DNA from 2 places in the Streptomyces sp. NBC_01296 genome. Region 2 is predicted to be linked to the other one. Evidence: predicted binding sites of a transcription regulator. Region 2 holds the regulator's gene; the other holds the start of a gene.
The links. Region 2 encodes HrcA, which represses chaperone genes, less so after heat shock. Its sites were predicted from a motif close to TTNGCACTCNGNNNNNCNGAGTGCNAA; they were not measured.

Region 1: the regulator HrcA is predicted to act here: its motif matches at 8,051-8,077, upstream of groL (chaperonin GroEL).

Annotation. Positions count from the first base shown of each region.
Region 1 covers NZ_CP130720.1:4,881,034-4,891,372, reverse strand. The annotation lists gene OG299_RS22265 (MurR/RpiR family transcriptional regulator) at 1-588, shown strand, start outside; gene murQ (N-acetylmuramic acid 6-phosphate etherase) at 585-1,523, shown strand; gene OG299_RS22255 (PTS transporter subunit EIIC) at 1,623-3,110, shown strand; gene OG299_RS22250 (M60 family metallopeptidase) at 3,139-3,513, shown strand; gene OG299_RS22245 (GNAT family N-acetyltransferase) at 3,510-4,085, shown strand; gene OG299_RS22240 (Uma2 family endonuclease) at 4,264-4,842, shown strand; gene OG299_RS22235 (phosphoribosylanthranilate isomerase) at 4,875-5,474, opposite strand; gene OG299_RS22230 (Uma2 family endonuclease) at 5,610-6,182, shown strand; gene groL (chaperonin GroEL) at 6,269-7,891, opposite strand; gene OG299_RS22220 (cold-shock protein) at 8,246-8,449, opposite strand; gene OG299_RS22215 (MoaD/ThiS family protein) at 8,833-9,111, opposite strand; gene thrC (threonine synthase) at 9,145-10,339, opposite strand, start outside.
Region 2 covers NZ_CP130720.1:5,744,796-5,755,134, reverse strand. The annotation lists gene OG299_RS26130 (nitronate monooxygenase) at 1-558, opposite strand, end outside; gene dnaJ (molecular chaperone DnaJ) at 716-1,852, opposite strand; gene hrcA (heat-inducible transcriptional repressor HrcA) at 1,853-2,869, opposite strand; gene OG299_RS26115 (MBL fold metallo-hydrolase) at 3,025-3,750, shown strand; gene OG299_RS26110 (DUF3097 domain-containing protein) at 3,779-4,582, shown strand; gene OG299_RS26105 (Uma2 family endonuclease) at 4,584-5,114, opposite strand; gene hemW (radical SAM family heme chaperone HemW) at 5,239-6,471, opposite strand; gene OG299_RS26095 (AMP-dependent synthetase/ligase) at 6,563-8,452, opposite strand; gene lepA (translation elongation factor 4) at 8,701-10,339, opposite strand, start outside.

The DNA of each region.
Region 1 (10,339 bases), 860 kb from region 2:
GCCGACGTCGTCGCCAAACTGGCCCACGAGGAGGCCCAGACCCTCGCCGACACCGCCGCCGGACTCGACCTCACCGCGCTCGCCGCCGCCGTCACCGCGCTCGCGACCGCCCGCCGCATCGACATCTACGGCGTCGGCGCCTCCGCCCTCGTCGGCCAGGACCTGGCCCAGAAGCTGCTGCGCATCGGCCTCGTCGCCCACGCCCACAGCGACCCCCACCTGGCCGTCACGGGCGCCGTGCAGCTGCGCCCCGGAGACGCGGCCGTCGCGATCACCCACTCCGGCGCCACGGGCGACGTCATCGACCCCCTCCGCACGGCCTTCGAGCGCGGCGCCACCACCATCGCGCTCACCAGCCGCCCGAACGCCCCCGTCGCCCACTACGCCGACCTCGTACTGGCCACCTCCGCCGCCCGCGAGACCCGGCTGCGCCCGGCCGCCATGTCCAGCCGGACCAGCCAGCTCCTCGTCGTCGACTGCCTGTTCGTCGCCGTCGCGCAGCAGACGTACGAGACCGCCGCGCCCGCTCTCGCCGCCTCGTACGCGGCACTCGCCCCCCGCCGAACCGCCAGGAGCCCCCGCCCATGACCGCGTCGTACGCCGCACTGCGCGCCCAGCTCGACACGTTGACCACCGAGGCCTTCCGCCCCGAACTGGCCGGGATCGACCGGCTGTCCACCCTCGAGATCGCCCGCACCATGAACGCCGAGGACGCCGGCGTCGCGGCCGCCGTCGCCACGCAGCTGCCGCACATCGCCGCCGCGATCGACGCGATCGCGCTGCGGATGGCCCGGGGCGGGCGGCTGGTCTACGCGGGCGCCGGCACCGCCGGGAGGATGGGCGTCCTGGACGCCAGCGAGTGCCCGCCCACCTTCAACACCGATCCGGCGCAGGTCGTCGGCCTGATCGCGGGCGGCCCCCGCGCCATGGTCGAAGCCGTCGAAGGCGCCGAGGACTGCGCCGAGCTGGCCGCCGCGGACCTGGCCGCCCTGGAGCTGACCGCCGACGACACCGTCATCGGCATCTCCGCCTCCGGCCGCACCCCGTACGCGATCGGCGCCGTCGCGTTCGCCCGTACCCGCGGCGCGCTCACCGTCGGCCTGTCCTGCAACGCCGGATCGGCGCTCGCCTCGGCCGCCGAGCACGGCATCGAGGTCGTCGTCGGGCCCGAGCTGCTGACCGGGTCCACCCGTCTGAAGGCCGGTACCGCGCAGAAGCTCGTCCTGAACCTCGTCTCGACCATCACGATGATCCGGCTCGGGAAGACGTACGGGAACCTGATGGTGGACCTGCGCGCCTCCAACGAGAAGCTGCGCGCCCGCTCCCGGCGGATCCTGGCGCTGGCCACCGGCGCGCCGGACGAGGAGATCGAGGCCGCGCTCGACGCCACCGGCGGCGAGGTCAAGCAGGCCGTACTCGTGCTCCTCGCGGGCGTGGACGGCCCGACCGCGGCGGGGCTGCTCACCGCCTCGCACGGCCACCTCCGCGAGGCCCTCGCCCGTGCGGCCGCCGCCACCGAGTGACGCCACCGACCCGCTGACCCGCTGACCTGCTGACCTGCTGACCTGCTGACCTGCTGACCTGCTGACTGCCCCGTTCCCCCGACGCAAGGCGATCACCACATGTCCACTGACAAGAACCGCGCCACAGCCGCCGCGATCCTCCCCCTGGTCGGCGGCCCGGACAACATCGGCTCGATCGCGCACTGCATGACCCGCCTGCGCATCGCACTGCACGACCGCTCGCTGGTCGACGACGCGGCCCTCAGGGCGCTGCCCGCGGTGCTGGGCGTCGTCGAGGACGACACCTACCAGATCGTGCTGGGGCCGGGGACCGTCGCCCGGGTGACCCCGGAGTTCGAGGCGCTGGTCGAGCGGGGCCGCTCGGCCGGGCGCCCGCCGGGTACGGCCGTCGCGGCGGTCACCGCCGAGGAACTCGCCGCCCAGGGCGCCGCGTTGAAGCAGGCACAGAAGGCCCGGAACAGCACCCCGGTGAAACTGTTCCTGCGCCGGATCGCCAACGTCTTCGTCCCGCTGATCCCGGCGCTCATCGGCTGCGGCATCATCGCCGGCCTGAACGGCGTGCTGCTGAACACCGGTTGGCTGCCCGCCGTCGTCCCGGCGCTCGCCGCGATCGCCTCCGGGTTCATGTCGCTGATCCCGGTGTTCGTCGGCTACAACACGGCCAAGGAGTTCGGCGGCACCCCGATCCTCGGCGGCGCCGTCGCCGCGGTCATCGTCTTCCCGGGCGTCGCGAAGATCGATGCTTTCGGCCAACACCTTTCGCCCGGCCAGGGCGGCGTACTCGGGGCCCTGGCGGCCGCGTTCCTCGCCGTCCGGGTGGAGAAGCTGTGTCGCAGGTGGGTCCCCGAGTCGGTGGACGCGCTGGTCACCCCTACCGTCACCGTCCTGGTCTCCGGGCTGGTGACGATTTTCGGCCTGATGTTCCTCGCCGGCGAGGTCTCCACCGCCATCGGCTCCTTCGCCACCTGGCTGCTCGCCACCGGCGGCGCCTTCGCCGGGCTGGTCCTGGGCGGCCTGTTCCTGCCGCTCGTGATGCTGGGCCTGCACCAGGCCCTGATCCCGATCCACACCACCCTCATCGAGCAGACCGGCCACACCGCCCTCCTGCCGATCCTCGCCATGGCGGGTGCGGGCCAGGTCGGCGCCGCGCTCGCGGTCTACTGCCGGCTGCCGCGCAACCGGTCGCTGCGGACGACCATCAGGTCCGCGCTCCCGGCGGGCTTCCTGGGCGTCGGCGAACCGCTGATCTACGGGGTCTCGCTCCCGCTGGGCCGCCCCTTCGTCACCGCCTGCGTGGGCGGTGCGGCGGGCGGGGCGTTCGTCGGGCTCTGCAACCAACTGGGTGTCGCGTTCGGCGCGACCGCCATCGGCCCGTCGGGGTGGGCGCTGTTCCCGCTGCTGGACGGCCCGTCGGGGATGGGCCTGAACCTCGCGATCTACGCGGGCGGCCTGGTGGTCGGCTACCTGGTGGGCTTCGCCGCCACGTACTTCTTCGGATTCACGCGGCAGATGCTGACCGAGCTCAACGCCGACCAGGAGCCAATTCCGGCCACCGCCCCACCGGCCACGGAGCCCGCTATGGCGTAAATAGAGGTCGGCCGGGGAGACTGCGCGAATGCAGCTCCCCGCCGAAGCCGTTGCCGCCACCGCTGTCGTCGAGGTCGTACGCCTCTCCGCGCGCCCCGAGCGCTACGGCGACCCCATGACCGGCCCGGTCGTCTCCCGCTGGACGGGCAGAGAGGCCGCCGACTCGCTCGCGCTGATCTCGTCGATGGCGCCGGGTGAGCCGCGCATCTGCTTCGCGCCGGGCTGGGGCCTGCGGGCGTACGACGCCGTGGACGAGCCCCTGTTCGAGCTGATCTTCTGCTTCAGCTGCCACCACAGCTGGCTGTGGGGGCAGGCTGTCCCGCCGGGCATGGGCTTCGACACCATCTCGGGCAGCACCGCCGACGCCGAGGCCCTGCTGGCCCACTTCCGGGACGCGGCATGACCCTCGCCCCGGTGGTCCCGCCCGGCCGGATGGCAGCCTTCCCCCAGCCGGTCCTCGACCTCCCGGGCGCGCTCCGCCTGCGCCCGTGGACCCCGGACGACGCCCCCGCGCTGGTCGAGTCCTGCCACGACCCGGAGATCCGCCACTGGAACCGCCCGGCCGTGCTGTCACCGGCCGAGGCCGTGGCCCGCACCGAGCGCTGGCAGGAGCGCTGGCACGCCGAGGAGGCCGCGATCTGGGCGGTGGCCCCGGCCGCCGGCGGCCTGCCCGTCGGCCTCATCGGCGTGGCCGACCTCGATCTCCCGGGCGGGAGCGGCGAGTTGCTGTACTGGCTCCTGCCCGCGGGCCGCGGCGGCGGTGTCATGGTCGAAGCCACGGACCGGGTCAGCCGCTGGGCCTTCGAGGAGCTCGGCCTGCACCGCCTGCGCATCACCCACTCGGTGGCCAACCCGGCCTCCTGCCGCATCGCGACGAAGGCCGGCTTCCCCCTGGAGGGCACCATGCGCGGCGCCCTCCTCCACGCGGACGGCTGGCACGACGAACACCTCCACGCCCGCCTCCGCACGGACTGACGTCAACGCCTCTTGAGCCTGCTCACCCCATTGGGCTAACCCTGTGCCATGGGCCGGCTCGGTTTTGGCATACGCCTCTGGCGTTTGCCTCAGCCGTAGCCGAACGGAGTCGAAGATGGCGCTTCAAGCGATCCGGCCCGGGACTCGCAGGGCACCATGGAGGCGAGGAGGCGATTCCATGACCACAGGCTCCACCAAGCGCCCACAGATGTCCCTCGATGACTTCGAAGCCCTTGAGCGCGGCGCTCCAGAGACCGTGACGCTCGAATTCATTGCGGGAACGCTAGAGGTAAAGCCTGTGCCCGACGGTGACCACGGGGCCATCTTCATGTGGCTGCTCCGGCAGTGCATGCAACACCGGCCCGAACTCGACCTGCATCCCGAGCAGGGGCTGAAAGTCGAGCAGTACCGCACCGGCCGTGCCCGCTCGGACGGAGTTCTCGCCCCCGTCGCACACTTCGCCGGACAGGGTGAGTGGGCGGATACGGCGGGCGTCCTGATGGTCGTGGAGGTCACCTCCCACGACTCCGACACCGACAGTCGCGACCGGAACGAGAAGCGGGACGGCTACGCGGCCGCCGGTATCCCGGTCTACCTGCTCATCGACCGGGAGCGGCACAGCCTGACCGTCTACAGCGAGCCCGCGGAGGGGAAGTACGGGGACGATCCCGCCTTCGCCTACGGCGAGATGGTCGAGATCCCCGCACCCGTCGGCATCACCCTCGACACCGAGGCCCTGAAGGAGTTCACCGACTAGACGCGCTCCGCCGACGCCACCGCCGGCCCGGATCACCCCCGGGCCGCCTCGATGAAGGCGCGGATCAGGTCGGGGGACTTCACCCCGCGTTCCCGCTCCACCCCGCTGGACACGTCCACGCCCCAGGCGCCCGTGGTTTCCACCGCCTCCCGCACGTTCCCCGGGTTCAGCCCGCCGGCCAGCAGCCAGCGCCCCTCGGGCGCGGTGAACTCCCGCGACGCCCAGTTCCAGGGCTTGCCGGAGCCGGGGTCGGGCGCGTCGAGCAGCAGCAGGTCCTCTCCGTACTCCCCGCAGCGCTTCACGTGCTCGGCGGTGGCCCGCAGCAGGCTCCGCCCCTCGGCGCGCAGCGCCTCGTAGTACTCCGGGCCCTCGTCCCCGTGCAGCTGCACGCCCCGTACGCCGCTCTCCTCGGCCAGCCGCCGGACCTCCTCGACCGGCTGTCCGCGGAAGACCCCGACGGTCAGCACCCCGGCCGGCACCCGCGCCGCGAGCTCCCGCGCCGCGGCGGCGTCGATCGTGCGGGGACTCCCGGCGGCGAAGACGAACCCGACGGCATCGGCCCCGGCGGCCACGGCCACGTCGACGTCGTTCGCGGTCTTCAGACCGCAGATCTTGACGAAGAGATCGCTCATACCCCCAGTCAACCAAAGCACCCCGTTCGGTGGTGATCCGTCTCGGCACCCGGGCGCGGCCACCCACGCGCCGCTAGCCTGGAACAGGGCTCACGCCCAGTGCACGGCACGCCACGCGGAGGACAACGGACGATCATGATCGAACGGGCCACACCGATGGAGCAGGCGGCACCGCCGACGTTCGAGACGCTCCTGCGCACCGTCGAGGAGATGGACACGCCAGACGGCTTCAAAGCCGAGCTCATCCGGGGGAAGATCATCGTGTCACCGTGGTCCAGGCGGCGTTACTACCTCCCCATGCGGGCGCTGCGCGAGCAGCTTCAGGCCCACGCCCCCGAAGGTCACGTCGCGGACATGGCGCCGTTCCTCTTCCAGTTCCCTGCAGCCGGGCGCGCCTACGGCCCCGATCTCTATGTGGTCGACGTGTCTGCCTTCGAGGGCGAGGGGAGACACCTGGACGGAGCGGAACTCTCCCTGGTGGCCGAGTTCACCTCGGTGTCCACGAAGGACGTGGACTGGCACGAAAAGCTGGACGTCTACGGACAGCTCGTCCCCGTCCACCTCGTCGTCGACATGCAGGCGTCTGAGATCACCTGTTTCTCGGACCCCTCCCCGCACGGGTACCAGTTCCGCAAGACGGTGCCCTTCGGTGCGCCCTTGCCCGTCCCGGACCCCTTCGGCTTCGACGTCGACAGCTCGGGCTTCTAAGACGCGTTGAAACGCCCGAGGGCGGCACCCCCCTGTACGGGGAGTGCCGCCCTCGGTCGAAGAACAGCCGATCAGCCAGGGGCCGATCAGAAGTCCATGTCACCGCCCGGCATGCCGCCGCCGGCCGGGGCGCCGGCCTTCTCGGGCTTGTCGGCGATGACGGCCTCGGTCGTCAGGAACAGCGCGGCGATGGACGCGGCGTTCTGCAGGGCAGAGCGCGTGACCTTCGCCGGGTCGATGATGCCCTCGGCGATCATGTCCACGTACTCGCCGGTCGCGGCGTTGAGGCCCCAGCCGACGGTCAGGTTGCGGACCTTCTCCACGACGACGCCACCCTCGAGACCACCGTTGACGGCGATCTGCTTGAGCGGGGCCTCCAGGGCGAGCTTCACGGCGTTGGCGCCGGTCGCCTCGTCACCCGACAGGTCGAGCTTCTCGAAGACCGCGGAGGCCTGGAGCAGGGCCACGCCACCACCGGCGACGATGCCCTCCTCGACGGCCGCCTTCGCGTTGCGAACGGCGTCCTCGATGCGGTGCTTGCGCTCCTTGAGCTCCACCTCGGTCGCGGCGCCGGCCTTGATGACGGCCACGCCGCCGGCCAGCTTCGCGAGGCGCTCCTGGAGCTTCTCGCGGTCGTAGTCCGAGTCGGAGTTCTCGATCTCGGCGCGGATCTGGTTGACGCGACCCTGGACCTGGTCGCTGTCACCGGAGCCGTCGACGATCGTGGTCTCGTCCTTGGAGATGACGACCTTGCGGGCGCGGCCGAGCAGGTCGAGACCCGCGTTCTCGAGCTTGAGGCCGACCTCCTCGGAGATGACCGTGCCGCCCGTGAGGATGGCGATGTCGCCGAGCATGGCCTTGCGGCGGTCGCCGAAGCCCGGGGCCTTGACGGCCACGGACCGGAAGGTGCCGCGGATCTTGTTGACGACCAGGGTCGACAGGGCCTCGCCCTCGACGTCCTCGGCGATGATCAGCAGCGGCTTGCCGGACTGCATGACCTTCTCGAGCAGCGGAAGGAGGTCCTTCACGTTGCCGATCTTGGAGTTGACGATCAGGATGTACGGGTCGTCCAGGGACGCCTCCATACGCTCCATGTCGGTGGCGAAGTACGCCGAGATGTAGCCCTTGTCGAAGCGCATGCCCTCGGTGAGCTCGAGCTCCAGACCGAAGGTCTGCGACTCCTCGACGGTGATGACGCCTTCCTTGCCGACCTTGTCCATGGCCTCGGCGATGAGCTCGCCGATCTGGGTGTCGGCGGCGGAGATGGAGGCGGTCGAAGCGATCTGCTCCTTGGTCTCCACGTCCTTGGCCTGGTCGAGCAGGGCGGCGGAGACGGCCTCGACGGCCTTCTCGATGCCACGCTTGAGGGCCATCGGGTTCGCACCGGCTGCCACGTTGCGCAGGCCCTCGCGGACGAGCGCCTGGGCGAGAACGGTGGCGGTGGTCGTACCGTCGCCGGCGACGTCGTCCGTCTTCTTGGCGACTTCCTTGACCAGCTCGGCGCCGATCTTCTCGTACGGGTCCTCGAGCTCGATCTCCTTGGCGATGGAGACACCATCGTTGGTGATCGTGGGGGCGCCCCACTTCTTCTCAAGGACGACGTTGCGACCCTTGGGGCCAAGGGTGACCTTGACGGCGTCGGCGAGCTGGTTCATCCCGCGCTCGAGACCGCGCCGGGCCTCCTCGTCGAACGCAATGATCTTGGCCATCTGAAGTGGTCCTCCAGGACTGGGGTTCCCCCTGCGCCGCCGGCGCGTGGGGAGGGTTGGATTGCTCCGGACCGCGCCCGCGCCCGCGACGGACGGCCTGCGTGCCCGGCGGTTCCTTCCCGCCGGACCCTGCGGGCCTCACCGACCCGGTCCTGTGTAGTAGCACTCTCGACAGGAGAGTGCTAACGCCAATGATTAGCACTCGACCCCCTCGAGTGCAAGCGGCTTGGGGAACGCCGGGCCAACGTCCGAGCCCGGCAGGCGGGCAGCAGGCGGGCAGCACGAAGGGCCCGCATCCCTCCTCAAGGATGCGGGCCCTTCGCGCGTATGCGTCGGTGGTCGATCGCGCCGGGGCTAGACGGCGAGCTTGACCATGTCCGCCTGCGGACCCTTCTGGCCCTGCGAGATCTCGAACTCGACCCGCTGACCCTCTTCAAGGGTGCGGTACCCGTCCATCTGGATGGCGCTGTAGTGGACGAACACATCCGCACCACCGTCGACCGCGATGAAGCCGTAGCCCTTCTCCGCGTTGAACCACTTGACGGTGCCCTGAGCCATGCCTAACTCCCCTATTACTGGCCCTTGCGCAGGACCGCACTTCGCGGTCCCGGGTCAGAACTTGCGCCGGAACGCCTCGACCGGGGCTGAATGTATCTGCACCGCTGCTGTCTGCAACAGGTCAATCCGACGAGAAATCTGGACACGGGGATACATTGAAATAGAGTGAAAATTTGGCATATTGCCGGGCAACTCGGACCCGGCATATCTCGCCAAAGCCCCATACCGCACTTGCATATTGACTCAATGTCAACCCTCACTCGACCCGCTCATATGCGGCCGGCAAGAACAGCGGAGGGGACTTCCCCAACCCTACCGCGCCCAACCAAGCAGAATTGCCCCCTCCGCTTTTAGCGGAGGGGGCAATTCTGGGCTTTCGCGTTTCAGCAGCCGCCGGCGACGGCGGGAATGATCGAGACGCCGGCGCCGTCCGGCGTCACCGCGTCCAGGCCGCCCTCGAAGCGCACGTCGTCGTCGTTGACGTAGACGTTCACGAAGCGGCGCAGCTTGCCCTGGTCGTCCAGGACGCGGGCGGCGATGCCCGGGTGGCTCGCCTCCAGGGAGGCGATGACCTCGGAGAGGTTCGCGCCCTCGGCGGTGACCTCGGCCTGGCCGCCGGTGTAGGTGCGCAGGATGGTGGGGATGCGGACGTTGACGCTCATGGCGCTACTGCCTTTCCGGGTGTCAGGGGTGGGTCAGACCAGGCCGGCGGCGCGGAATGCGTCCAGGCTCGGGCGGATGGTGGCGGTCTGCCCGCTGTCCGCGGCCACCGCCTCCAGGGTCTTGAGGCCGTCACCGGTGTTCAGGACCACCGTGGTCAGCGCCGGGTCGAGCTGCCCGTTCTCGATGAGCTTCTTGGTCACGCCGACGGTCACGCCGCCCGCGGTCTCGGCGAAGATGCCCTCGGTCTGCGCGAGGATCTTGATCGCCTCGACGACCTGCTCGTCGGTCACGTCCTCGACGTAGCCGCCCGTGCGGCGCGCGATGTCCAGGACGTACGGTCCGTCGGCCGGGTTGCCGATGGCCAGCGACTTGGCGATGGTGTTCGGCTTCTGCGGGCGGACCACGTCGTGGCCGGCCTTGAAGGCCGTCGAGACCGGGGAGCAGCCCTCGGCCTGGGCGCCGAAGATCTTGTACGGCTTGTCCTCGACGAGCCCGAGCTTGATCAGCTCCTGCAGACCCTTGTCGATCTTCGTCAGCTGTGAGCCGGACGCGATCGGGATCACGATCTGGTCGGGCAGCTGCCAGCCGAGCTGCTCGCAGATCTCGTACGCGAGCGTCTTGGAACCCTCGCCGTAGTAAGGGCGCAGGTTGACGTTGACGAAGCCCCAGCCCTCGCCCAGCGGGTCGCCGATGAGCTCGGAGCAGAAGCGGTTGACGTCGTCGTAGTTGCCCTCGATGCCGACCAGGTCGCCGCCGTACACACCGGCCATGACGACCTTGCCCTGCTCCAGGTCGTGCGGGATGAACACGCAGGAGCGGAAGCCGGCCCGGGCGGCCGCGGCGCCGACGGCGCCGGCCAGGTTGCCGGTGGAGGAGCAGGACAGGGTGGTGAAGCCGAAGGCGCGGGCGGCCTCGACGGCGATGGCCACGACGCGGTCCTTGAAGGAGTGCGTCGGGTTGCCGGAGTCGTCCTTGACGTACAGCTTGCCGGTGAAGCCGAGCTCCTTGGCCAGGTTGGCCGCGTCCACGAGCTTGGTGAAGCCGGGGTTCAGGCTGGGCTTGGAGGCCACGTCCGCGGGGACGGGCAGCAGCGGGGCGTAGCGCCAGATGTTGTTCGGGCCGGCCTCGATCGCGGCGCGCAGGGCTTCCGGGTCTCCGGTGGGAAGGTCGTAGGCGACTTCCAGAGGTCCGAAGCACTCGACGCAAGCGAAGATGGGTCCGAGCTCG
Region 2 (10,339 bases):
GCGGTACGTGCCCTGGTGGCCGCCGGCCTCCACGCCCTGGACGCAGACGGAGTCGGCGCCCGCGGCCTGGGCGGCGCGGGCCTCGTCGACCGAGGTGACGGTGACGATCGAGTACGTGCCCGCCTTGCGCAAGGCGGCGAGGACCACGGGCGCGGGGCAGCCGAAGGTGAACGAGACCACGGGAACGGGGTCTTCGAGGAGGATCGCGAGCTTGGCGTCGTAGCCGTCGTCGCTGGTGCCGATGATGTCCTCGTCGGCCAGGGAGATCTCGTACCAGCTGGCCTCGCCGGCCAGCTGCCCGCGGTACGCCTCCACCGCGGCCGGGTCCACGTACCCCGTCTGCGGCATGAAGAGGTTCACGCCGAACGGGCGCCGGGTGAGCGCGCGCAGCCGTTTGATCTCCTGGTACATCCCGTCGGCGGTCTTGTAGCCGCCGGCCAGGAAGCCCAGCCCGCCCGCCTCGCACACGGCGGCGGCGAGCGGCGGACAGGAGGCGCCGCCCGCCATGGGAGCCTGCACGATCGGGTACGGGGAGAGACCGTTCGGTGCGGAGGACATGCACTGCATCGTGCCATGTCCCGCTCACCGGGCCGAATCACGGCATTCGCCTGGCATAGTCCGCTTCAGCGGGCGCGTCCGGATCAATGCGGCGAGCCCGGTCCGGGGCATCCCCGGACCGGGCTTCGTCACGTGCTCCGACAAGGGAGGTGTCCGGTCAGCGGCCGTTGAAGGCGTCCTTCAGGCGGCTGAACAGGCCCTGCTGACCCGGCGCGAACTGGCCCATGGGCCGCTCCTCGCCGCGCAGCTTGGCGAGCTGGCGCAGCAGCTCCTCCTGCTGGGGGTCCAGCTTGCCCGGGGTGGTGACCTCGACGTGGACGATCAGGTCGCCGCGGCCGCCGCCGCGCAGGTGCGTGACGCCGCGCCCGTGCAGCGGGATCGACTGGCCCGACCCGGTGCCGGGGCGGATGTCGATCTCCTCCATGCCGTCCAGCGTCTCCAGCGGGCACTTGGTGCCGAGGGCCGCGGCCGTCATGGGGATGGTCACCGTGCAGTGCAGGTCGTCCCCGCGCCGCTGGAAGGTCGGGTGCGACAGCTCGTGGATCTCCACGTACAGGTCGCCGGCGGGGCCGCCGCCGGGGCCGACCTCGCCCTCGCCCGCGAGCTGGATCCGGGTGCCGTTCTCGACGCCCGCCGGGATCTTGACCGTGAGGCTGCGGCGGGAGCGGACCCGGCCGTCGCCCGCGCACTCGGGGCACGGGGTCGGGACCACGGTGCCGAAGCCCTGGCACTGGGGGCAGGGGCGCGAGGTCATGACCTGGCCCAGGAAGGACCGGGTGACCTGCGACACCTCACCGCGGCCGCGGCACATGTCACACGTCTGCGCCGAGGTGCCGGGGGCGGCACCCTCTCCGGAGCAGGTGGTGCAGACGACGGCCGTGTCGACCTGGATGTCCTTGGTCGTGCCGAAGGCGGCCTCGTCCAGCTCCAGGTCGAGGCGGATCATGGCGTCCTGGCCGCGGCGGGTCCGCGAGCGCGGTCCGCGCTGCGAGGCCTGGCCGAAGAAGGCGTCCATGATGTCGGAGAAGTTGCCGAAGCCGCCCGCTCCGAAGCCGCCCGCGCCGCCGCCGCCCGAGGAGGACAGCGGGTCGCCGCCGAGGTCGTAGACCTGCTTCTTCTGCGGGTCCGAGAGCACCTCGTAGGCCGCGTTGATCTCCTTGAAGCGCTCCTGCGTCTTCGGGTCCGGATTCACGTCCGGGTGGAGTTCGCGCGCCAGGCGACGGAAGGCCTTCTTGATCTCGTCCTGCGATGCGTCGCGGCGCACGCCGAGAACGGCGTAGTAGTCCGTGGCCACTTACGACTCCGCCAGGATCTGTCCGACGTAACGTGCCACTGCGCGTACCGCTCCCATCGTTCCGGGGTAGTCCATGCGGGTCGGTCCGACCACGCCGAGTTTGGCGACTGCTTCGCCGCCCGAACCGTAGCCGACCGAGACGACGGACGTGGAGTTCAGTCCCTCGTATGCATTCTCATGCCCGATCCGTACGGCCATTCCCGACTCACTGGCCTCACCGAGCAGCTTGAGGAGCACGACCTGCTCCTCCAGCGCCTCGAGCACCGGCCTGATCGTCAGGGGAAAATCGTGTCCGAAGCGCGTGAGATTGGCGGTTCCGCCGATCATCAACCGCTCCTCGGCCTCCTCGACCAGCGTCTCCAGCAGGGTCGCGAGCACGGTCGACACCGTGCTGCGGTCATCCGGCTCGAACGACTCCGGCAGGTCCTGCACGAGCTGCGGCACGTCCGTGAACCGGCGGCCGACGACCCGGCTGTTGAGCCGCGCCCGCAGATCTGCGAGCGAGGTCTCGCCGAACGGAGTCTGGCAGTCCACGAGCCGCTGCTCGACCCGTCCTGTATCGGTGATCAGCACGAGCATGAGCCGGGCCGGAGCGAGCGACAGCAGCTCGACGTGCCGGACCGTCGACCGGGTCAGGCTCGGGTACTGGACGACGGCGACCTGCCGGGTGAGCTGCGCGAGCAGGCGCACCGTACGGCCGACCACGTCGTCGAGGTCGACGGCCCCGTCGAGGAAGTTCTGGATGGCCCGGCGCTCGGGCGTCGACAGCGGCTTGACCCCCGCCAGCTTGTCGACGAAGAGCCGGTAGCCCTTGTCCGTGGGGATCCGGCCGGCGCTGGTGTGGGGCTGCGCGATGTAGCCCTCCTCCTCCAGCACGGCCATGTCGTTGCGCACGGTGGCGGGCGAGACGCCGAGCCGGTGCCGCTCGGTGAGCGCCTTGGAGCCGACCGGCTCCTCCGTCCCGACGTAGTCCTGGACGATGGCGCGCAGCACCTCGAGTCTGCGTTCGCTGAGCATCGCGCACACCTCCAGCTGGTCGTCGTCGCTCGTCGTGGTCGGTTTCATCTGCTTCGTTGGCACTCCGGGCGTTCGAGTGCCAGAGATCCCCCGGCCAGTGTACGGCCGGGTAGTCAGGCCCTGGCAAGGGCGGCCCGCCAGGGTAGCGTCGCGGCATGGACGTGCGTTGGGAAGAGGCGGGCTGGGAGCGGCTGACCGGACGGACCGGACGGCGACGACTCCCGGTGTGGGACTGCACGGTGGGACTGGTGGTGGGGGACGAGTCGGTACTCCTGATCGATCCGGGCTCGTGCGTGCGCGAAGGCGCGCAGCTGCGGGCCGAGGCGGAGCGGCTGACCGGCCGGCGCGTGACGCATATCGCATTCACGCACGGCCATTTCGATCACGTACTGGGCGTGGCCGCGTTCGCCGGGGCCGAGGTGTACGGGGCGGTCGGGCTGGACTCGGAGCTGTCGACGGGCCGGGAGGAGCTGCGCGGCGACGCGGTCCGGCAGGGGCTGTCGGAGGCCGAGGCCGCCGAGGCGGTGGGCCTGCTGGCGGTGCCGAGGCATTCCGTCTCGGGCGAATGGACCCTGGAGCTGGGCGGGCTGCAGGTGCTGCTGGCCAACGTCGGGCCCGGGCACACCCGGTACGACCTTGCGGTGTTCGTGCCGGGCGAGCGCGAGACGGTGTTCTGCGGGGACCTCGTCGAGGAGTCGGGGGAACCCCAGGCGGGCAGTGACGCGGTGCCGTCGCAGTGGCCGGCGGCGCTGGACCGGCTGCTGTCGCTGGGCGGGGACGACGCACTGTACGTACCGGGTCACGGAGCGGTGGTCGACGCGGACTTCGTGCGTGCGCAACGCGCCACACTGGCCGCCCGTTTCGGCGTGTCGGAGGCGTGAGCGGCGCGCCTCTCCTAGTGTCGGCCGGATGCGCGAGTACTCCCCCGACCTGACCCCGCAGTGGAAGCGCCCCAAGGCCGTACCGGAGGTGGCGGCGGAGCCGGACCTGGTGGTCGAGGTGGCCGGTACGGACTTCTGCGGAGCGGTGGTGGCCTGCGAGGCGGGCACGGTGACCCTGGAGGACCGCTTCGGCAAGCGGCGGGTGTTCCCGCTGGATCCGCGGGGGTTCCTGCTGGAGGGCGCCGTGGTGACCCTGACCCGCCCCTCACGGGCCCCTGCGGCGCCTTTGCGCACCGCGTCGGGCTCGGTGGCCGTCCCGGGGGCGCGCGCCCGTGTGGCGCGCGCCGGGCGGATCTACGTCGAGGGCCGGCACGACGCGGAGCTGGTGGAGCGGGTCTGGGGCGACGACCTGCGGATCGAGGGCGTGGTGGTGGAGTACCTGGAGGGCATCGACGACCTCCCCGCGGTGGTCGCGGACTTCGCCCCGACGGCCGACGCCCGCCTGGGCGTCCTGGTGGACCACCTGGTCCCGGGTTCGAAGGAGTCCCGTATCGCGGCGTCGGTGACCTCGTCGGACGTCCTGATCGTCGGCCACCCGTACGTGGACGTCTGGCAGGCGGTGAAGCCGTCCGCGCTGGGCATCGCCGCGTGGCCGGTGATCCCGCCGGGCCAGGACTGGAAGACAGGCGTCTGCAGGGCGCTGGGCTGGTCGGAGAACACCGGCGCCGCCTGGCAGCACATCCTGTCCCGCGTGAGGTCCTACAAGGACCTGGAGCCGGTCCTGCTGGGCCGCGTGGAGGAACTGATCGACTTCGTCACGGCACCGGCTTGAGCTACCGCAAGGTGCCGAACTCCTCGGTGTCGAGGGTGAGGCCGAGGACATCGAGCGGGACCGGTTCACCGAACTTGCTGGTCCGCTCGGTTCGGTAGTCGGCCTCCTCCCCCGCACCAAAGGGTTCGGTGAGCACGACGCACTTGGCCTGGAACGGATCAATGATCAAGTACGTGGGGATGCCGCCCGCGGCGTAGATGGAACGCTTCGTCACGTAGTCGCGCAGCTTGCTGGTCTTGGAGACGACCTCCACCGCCATCGCCAGGGCTGAGGCGGGCACAAGACGGCCTGACTCCGGCGCTGCCTCGACCGGCAGGACCACGAGGTCCGGCTGCGGCTCGGACGGCTCTGCGGGAAGGCCCACGTCCTGCGTCTGGAGTGGATACCAGCGTTCCACGGGGATCTGCCGCTGAACGAACATGACGATCAGGTTGTGGACGACGTCCGGCCCCGCCATCATCACGATTTCCCCCCGGAGGAGCTCGACCTTGACCCCCTCGGGAGCCTCGAAGCTCTCGAAGTACTCGGCCATCCGGCGATCGTCCACAGCGGTCATCTCCGTGCCCTCCACTTCTGTCGCCGGTCCTGCGACAGAAGACTATGAACAGGCTAGGCCGCACCTGCCCGCATGCGCAGCGATTCACTCCGTGGAGTGATCAATCCACCAGATCGCGTACCACCGCGTCCGCCAGGAGGCGCCCGCGCAGGGTCAGGACGGCGCGGCCGGCCTCGTACGGGGCCGGGGCCAGGAGCCCGTCGGACAGGGCGCGGCGGGAGGCCGCGAGGCCGGCCGGGGCCAGCAGGGACAGCGGGACGCCGTCCACCAGGCGCAGCTCCAGCAGGATCCGCTCCACCCGGCGGTCCTCCTCGGAGAGGAGCTCGCGGCCCGCGCCCGGGGAGCGGCCCTCGGCCAGCGCCGCCGCGTACGCACCCGGGTGCTTCACGTTCCACCAGCGGACCCCGCCCACGTGCGAGTGGGCCCCGGGGCCCGCGCCCCACCAGTCGGCCCCGCGCCAGTACAGCTCGTTGTGCAGGCAGCGCCCGGCCTCGGAGGTGGCCCAGTTCGAGACCTCGTACCAGTCGTACCCGGCCTGCGCCATGACCTCGTCGGCGATCAGGTACCGGTCGGCGTGCACGTCGTCGTCCGTCATCGGGACCTCGCCCCGCCGGATCCGGCGCGCCAGCTGCGTGCCCTCCTCCACGATCAGCGCGTACGCGCTGATGTGGTCCGGGCCGGCCCCGAGCGCGGCGGCCAGCGATGCGCGCCAGTCCTCGTCGGTCTCCCCCGGGGTGCCGTAGATCAGGTCGAGGTTCACGTGCTCGAAGCCCGCCGCCCGCGCCTCCGCGACGCACGCCTCCGGCCGGCCCGGGGTGTGCGTGCGGTCGAGCACCTTCAGGACGTGCTGCTTCGCGCTCTGCATGCCGAAGGAGACCCGGTTGAAGCCCCCGGCCCGCAGCTCCGCCAGGTACTCCGGGTTCACCGACTCCGGATTGGCCTCCGTGGTGACCTCGGCGTCCTCGGCCAGCCCGAACTCGTCCCGGATCGCCGCGAGCATCCGTACGAGGTCGCCGGCGGGCAGCAGCGTCGGCGTACCGCCGCCGACGAACACCGTCCGTACGGCCCGCGGGTCGTCGCCGAGCACCTTGCGGGCGAGGCGGACCTCGTCGATCAGGGTGTCGGCGTAGTTCTCCCGGGAGGCGAGCACGCCGCCGGTGCCGCGCAGCTCGGTCGCGGTGTACGTGTTGAAGTCGCAGTACCCGCACCGCGTGGCGCAGTACGGGACGTGCAGGTAGAACCCGAGCGGCCGGTCTCCGCCGCCCGCCAGGGCATGCGACGGCAGCGAGCCGTCTTCGGGCATGGGTTCACCGTCGGGCAGTGCGGAAGGCATGCCCCCATTGTCCCGCACCTGCCGCCGCGCCCGCCCCGGCTCGCGTCACGCGAGACCGCGGCGGGCGCATCGGCGGGCGCCGCGCCCGGTGCTACGCCTCGCGCGAGCCCTCGTACATCTCGTCGATCAGGTGCTTGAACTCACGCTCGACGGCCGGCCGCTTCAGCTTCAGGCTGGGCGTGAGGTCGCCGTGCTCCACGTCGAGGTCGCGGGGCAGGATCCGGAACTTCTTGACCGTCTGCCAGCGCTGCAGGCCCTCGTTCAGGGTCTGGATGTACGTCTCGATCAGCCGGTTCGTCTCCGCCGCGGCCAGGACCTCGGCGTACGTCTTGCCCTCGAGCCCGTTCTCGGCGGCCCAGCCCATGATCGACGGCTCGTCGAGCGCGACCAGGGCGGCGCAGAAGTTCCGGTCCGCGCCGTGCACCACGATGCTCGACACGTACGGGCAGATCGCCTTGAACCGGCCCTCGATCTCGGCGGGCGCGACGTACTTGCCGTTCGAGGTCTTGATCAGGTCCTTCTTGCGGTCCGTGATGCGCAGGTAGCCGTCGGGCGAGAGCTCGCCGATGTCGCCCGTGTGCAGCCAGCCGTCCTCCTCCAGCACCTCGGCGGTCTTCTCCGGCTGCAGGTGGTAGCCCTGCATGATGCCGGGGCCGCGCAGCAGGATCTCGCCGTCGTCGGCGATGCGGACCTCGGTGCCGGGGAGCGGCTTGCCGACGGTGCCGGTGCGGTAGGCCTCGCCGGGGTTGACGAAGGAGGCGGCGCTGGACTCGGTGAGGCCGTAGCCCTCGAGGATGTGGATGCCGGCGCCGGCGAAGAAGTAGCCGATCTCGGGGGCCAGCGCGGAGGCGCCGGAGACGGCGGCGCGCAGCCGGCCGCCGAAGGCCTCGCGGAGCTTGGAGTAGACGAGCGCGTCGGCGATCTTGTGCTTGGTGGCGAGGCCGAAGGGGGCCACGGCGCTGCCGGTGCGCCGGTAGTTGTCCTGGGTGACCTTGGCGTACTCGCGGGCCACGCCGACCGACCACTGGAAGATCTTGTACTTGGCGCCGCCGCCGGCCCGGGCCTTGGCCGCGACCCCGTTGTAGACCTTCTCGAAGATGCGCGGGACGGCTGCCATGTAGGTGGGCTGGACGATCGGCAGGTTCTCGATGATCTTGTCGATCCGGCCGTCGACGGCGGTGACGTGGCCGACCTCGATCTGGCCGGAGGTCAGGACCTTGCCGAAGACGTGCGCGAGCGGCAGCCACAGGTACTGGACGTCGTCGCTGGAGATCATGCCGGTGGCGACGGTGGCCTTGGCCATGTACGACCAGTTGTCGTGCGGGAGCCGTACGCCCTTGGGGCGGCCGGTGGTGCCGGAGGTGTAGATCAGCGTGGCGAGCTGGTCGGCGGTGATGGCCGCGATCCGCTCCTTGATCGCCTCGGGGTGCTTGGCGAGGTACTCCTTGCCGCGCGCCTCCAGGTCGGCGAGGGAGAGCACCCAGCCCTCCGGGTCGCCCTCGGCCGGTACGGCGTCGGCGGACTCCAGGACCACCACGTGGGCGAGCTCGGGCAGGTCGGCGCGGCGCTCGCGTGCCTTGGCCAGCTGAGCGCCGTCCTCGGCGATCAGCACGCGGCTGGCCGAGTCGGCGAGGATGAACGCCGACTCCTCGGCGTTGGTGCTCGGGTAGATCGTGGTCACGGCACCGCCGGCGCACATGACGCCCAGGTCGGAGAGGATCCACTCGACGCGGGTGTTGGAGGCGAGCGCGACCCGCTCCTCGGACTGCAGACCGAGGTCCAGCAGGCCCGCGGCGATACCGAAGACCCGCTCGGCCGCCTGGCCCCAGCTCAGCGACTTCCAGTCGTCGGGGCCTCTGCCGCCGGCCGCCGGCACCGGGAACCGGTAGGCCTCGGCGTTCGGCGTGGCGGCGACACGCTCAAGGAAGAGTGCCGCCACGGTGGGCGGGCGGTTCTCGATCAAGGTCTGTGTGTCGCTCACGGACGTCCTCCGGACCACGCGGCAGGGCCAGTCATCCAAGGCGGTGAATGACGGCTTCCAACAGGGCTTGCAACCAGCGCTTGTAACTGGCGAGTAACCAACGGGCAGTGATCAGACTAGGGGCCCTCCGCCTGGCGCGTAAGAGCCCTTGAGACGCCGATTCATAACGAAACAGGCCCCCGCGCTGCTGCACGGGGGCCTGTTCCGTATACGGATCAAGGCGCTTCACGGCCGTTCACGGCCGCGGGCTACTTCTTCTTGCCGCCGGACTCGTCGCTGGAGAGGACGGCGATGAAGGCCTCCTGGGGCACCTCCACCGAGCCGACCATCTTCATGCGCTTCTTGCCTTCCTTCTGCTTCTCCAGCAGCTTCCGCTTACGGGAGATGTCACCGCCGTAGCACTTGGCGAGGACGTCCTTGCGGATGGCGCGGATGGTCTCGCGGGCGATGACCCGGGAGCCGATCGCGGCCTGGATCGGGATCTCGAAGGCCTGCCGCGGGATGAGCTCGCGCAGCTTGGCGACGAGGCGCACGCCGTAGGCGTAGGCGGCGTCCTTGTGCGTGACGGCGGAGAAGGCGTCGACCTTGTCGCCGTGCAGCAGGATGTCGACCTTGACCAGGCCGGAGGCCTGCTCGCCGGTGGGCTCGTAGTCCAGGGAGGCGTAACCGCGCGTCTTGGACTTCAGCTGGTCGAAGAAGTCGAAGACGATCTCGGCGAGCGGAAGGGTGTAGCGGATCTCGACGCGGTCCTCGGAGAGGTAGTCCATCCCGAGGAGGGTGCCGCGGCGCTGCTGGCAGAGTTCCATGATCGCGCCGATGAACTCGGAAGGTGCGAGCAGGGTGGCCCGTACGACCGGCTCGAAGACGTCCGAGATCTTGCCCTCGGGGAACTCGCTCGGGTTGGTGACGGTGACTTCCTTGCCGTCCTCCATGACGACGCGGTAGACCACGTTCGGCGCGGTGGCGATCAGGTCGAGGCCGAACTCGCGCTCCAGGCGCTCGCGGACCACGTCCAGGTGCAGCAGGCCCAGGAAGCCGACGCGGAAGCCGAAGCCCAGCGCCGCCGAGGTCTCCGGCTCGTAGACGAGCGCGGCGTCGTTGAGCTGGAGCTTGTCCAGGGCCTCGCGCAGGTCCGGGTACTCGGAGCCGTCGAGCGGGTAGAGGCCCGAGAAGACCATCGGCTTCGGGTCCTTGTAGCCGCCGAGGGCCTCCGTCGCGCCGTTGTGCAGGCTGGTGATGGTGTCACCGACCTTGGACTGACGGACGTCCTTCACGCCGGTGATGATGTAGCCCACCTCGCCGACGCCGATGCCGTCGGACGGGGTCATCTCCGGGGAGGAGACACCGATCTCCAGCAGCTCGTGAGTGGCGCCCGTCGACATCATCCGGATGCGCTCGCGCTTGTTGAGCTGGCCGTCGACCACACGGACGTACGTCACGACACCGCGGTACGAGTCGTAGACCGAGTCGAAGATCATCGCGCGGGCCGGGGCATCCTTGACGCCGATCGGGGCCGGGACGGTGGCGACGATCCTGTCGAGCAGGGCGTCCACGCCGACACCTGTCTTCGCGGAGACGCGCAGCACGTCCTCGGGCTGGCAGCCGACCAGGTTCGCGAGCTCCTCGGCGAACTTCTCCGGCTGGGCGGCCGGCAGGTCGATCTTGTTCAGGACCGGGACGATCGCGAGGTCCTTTTCCATCGCCAGGTACAGGTTGGCGAGGGTCTGGGCCTCGATGCCCTGGGCGGCGTCCACGAGGAGGACCGTGCCCTCGCAGGCGGCGAGGGAGCGCGAGACCTCGTACGTGAAGTCGACGTGCCCGGGGGTGTCGATCATGTTGAGGATGTGCGTCTTGCCCTGACCCTCACCCACGGTGGGCGCCCAGGGC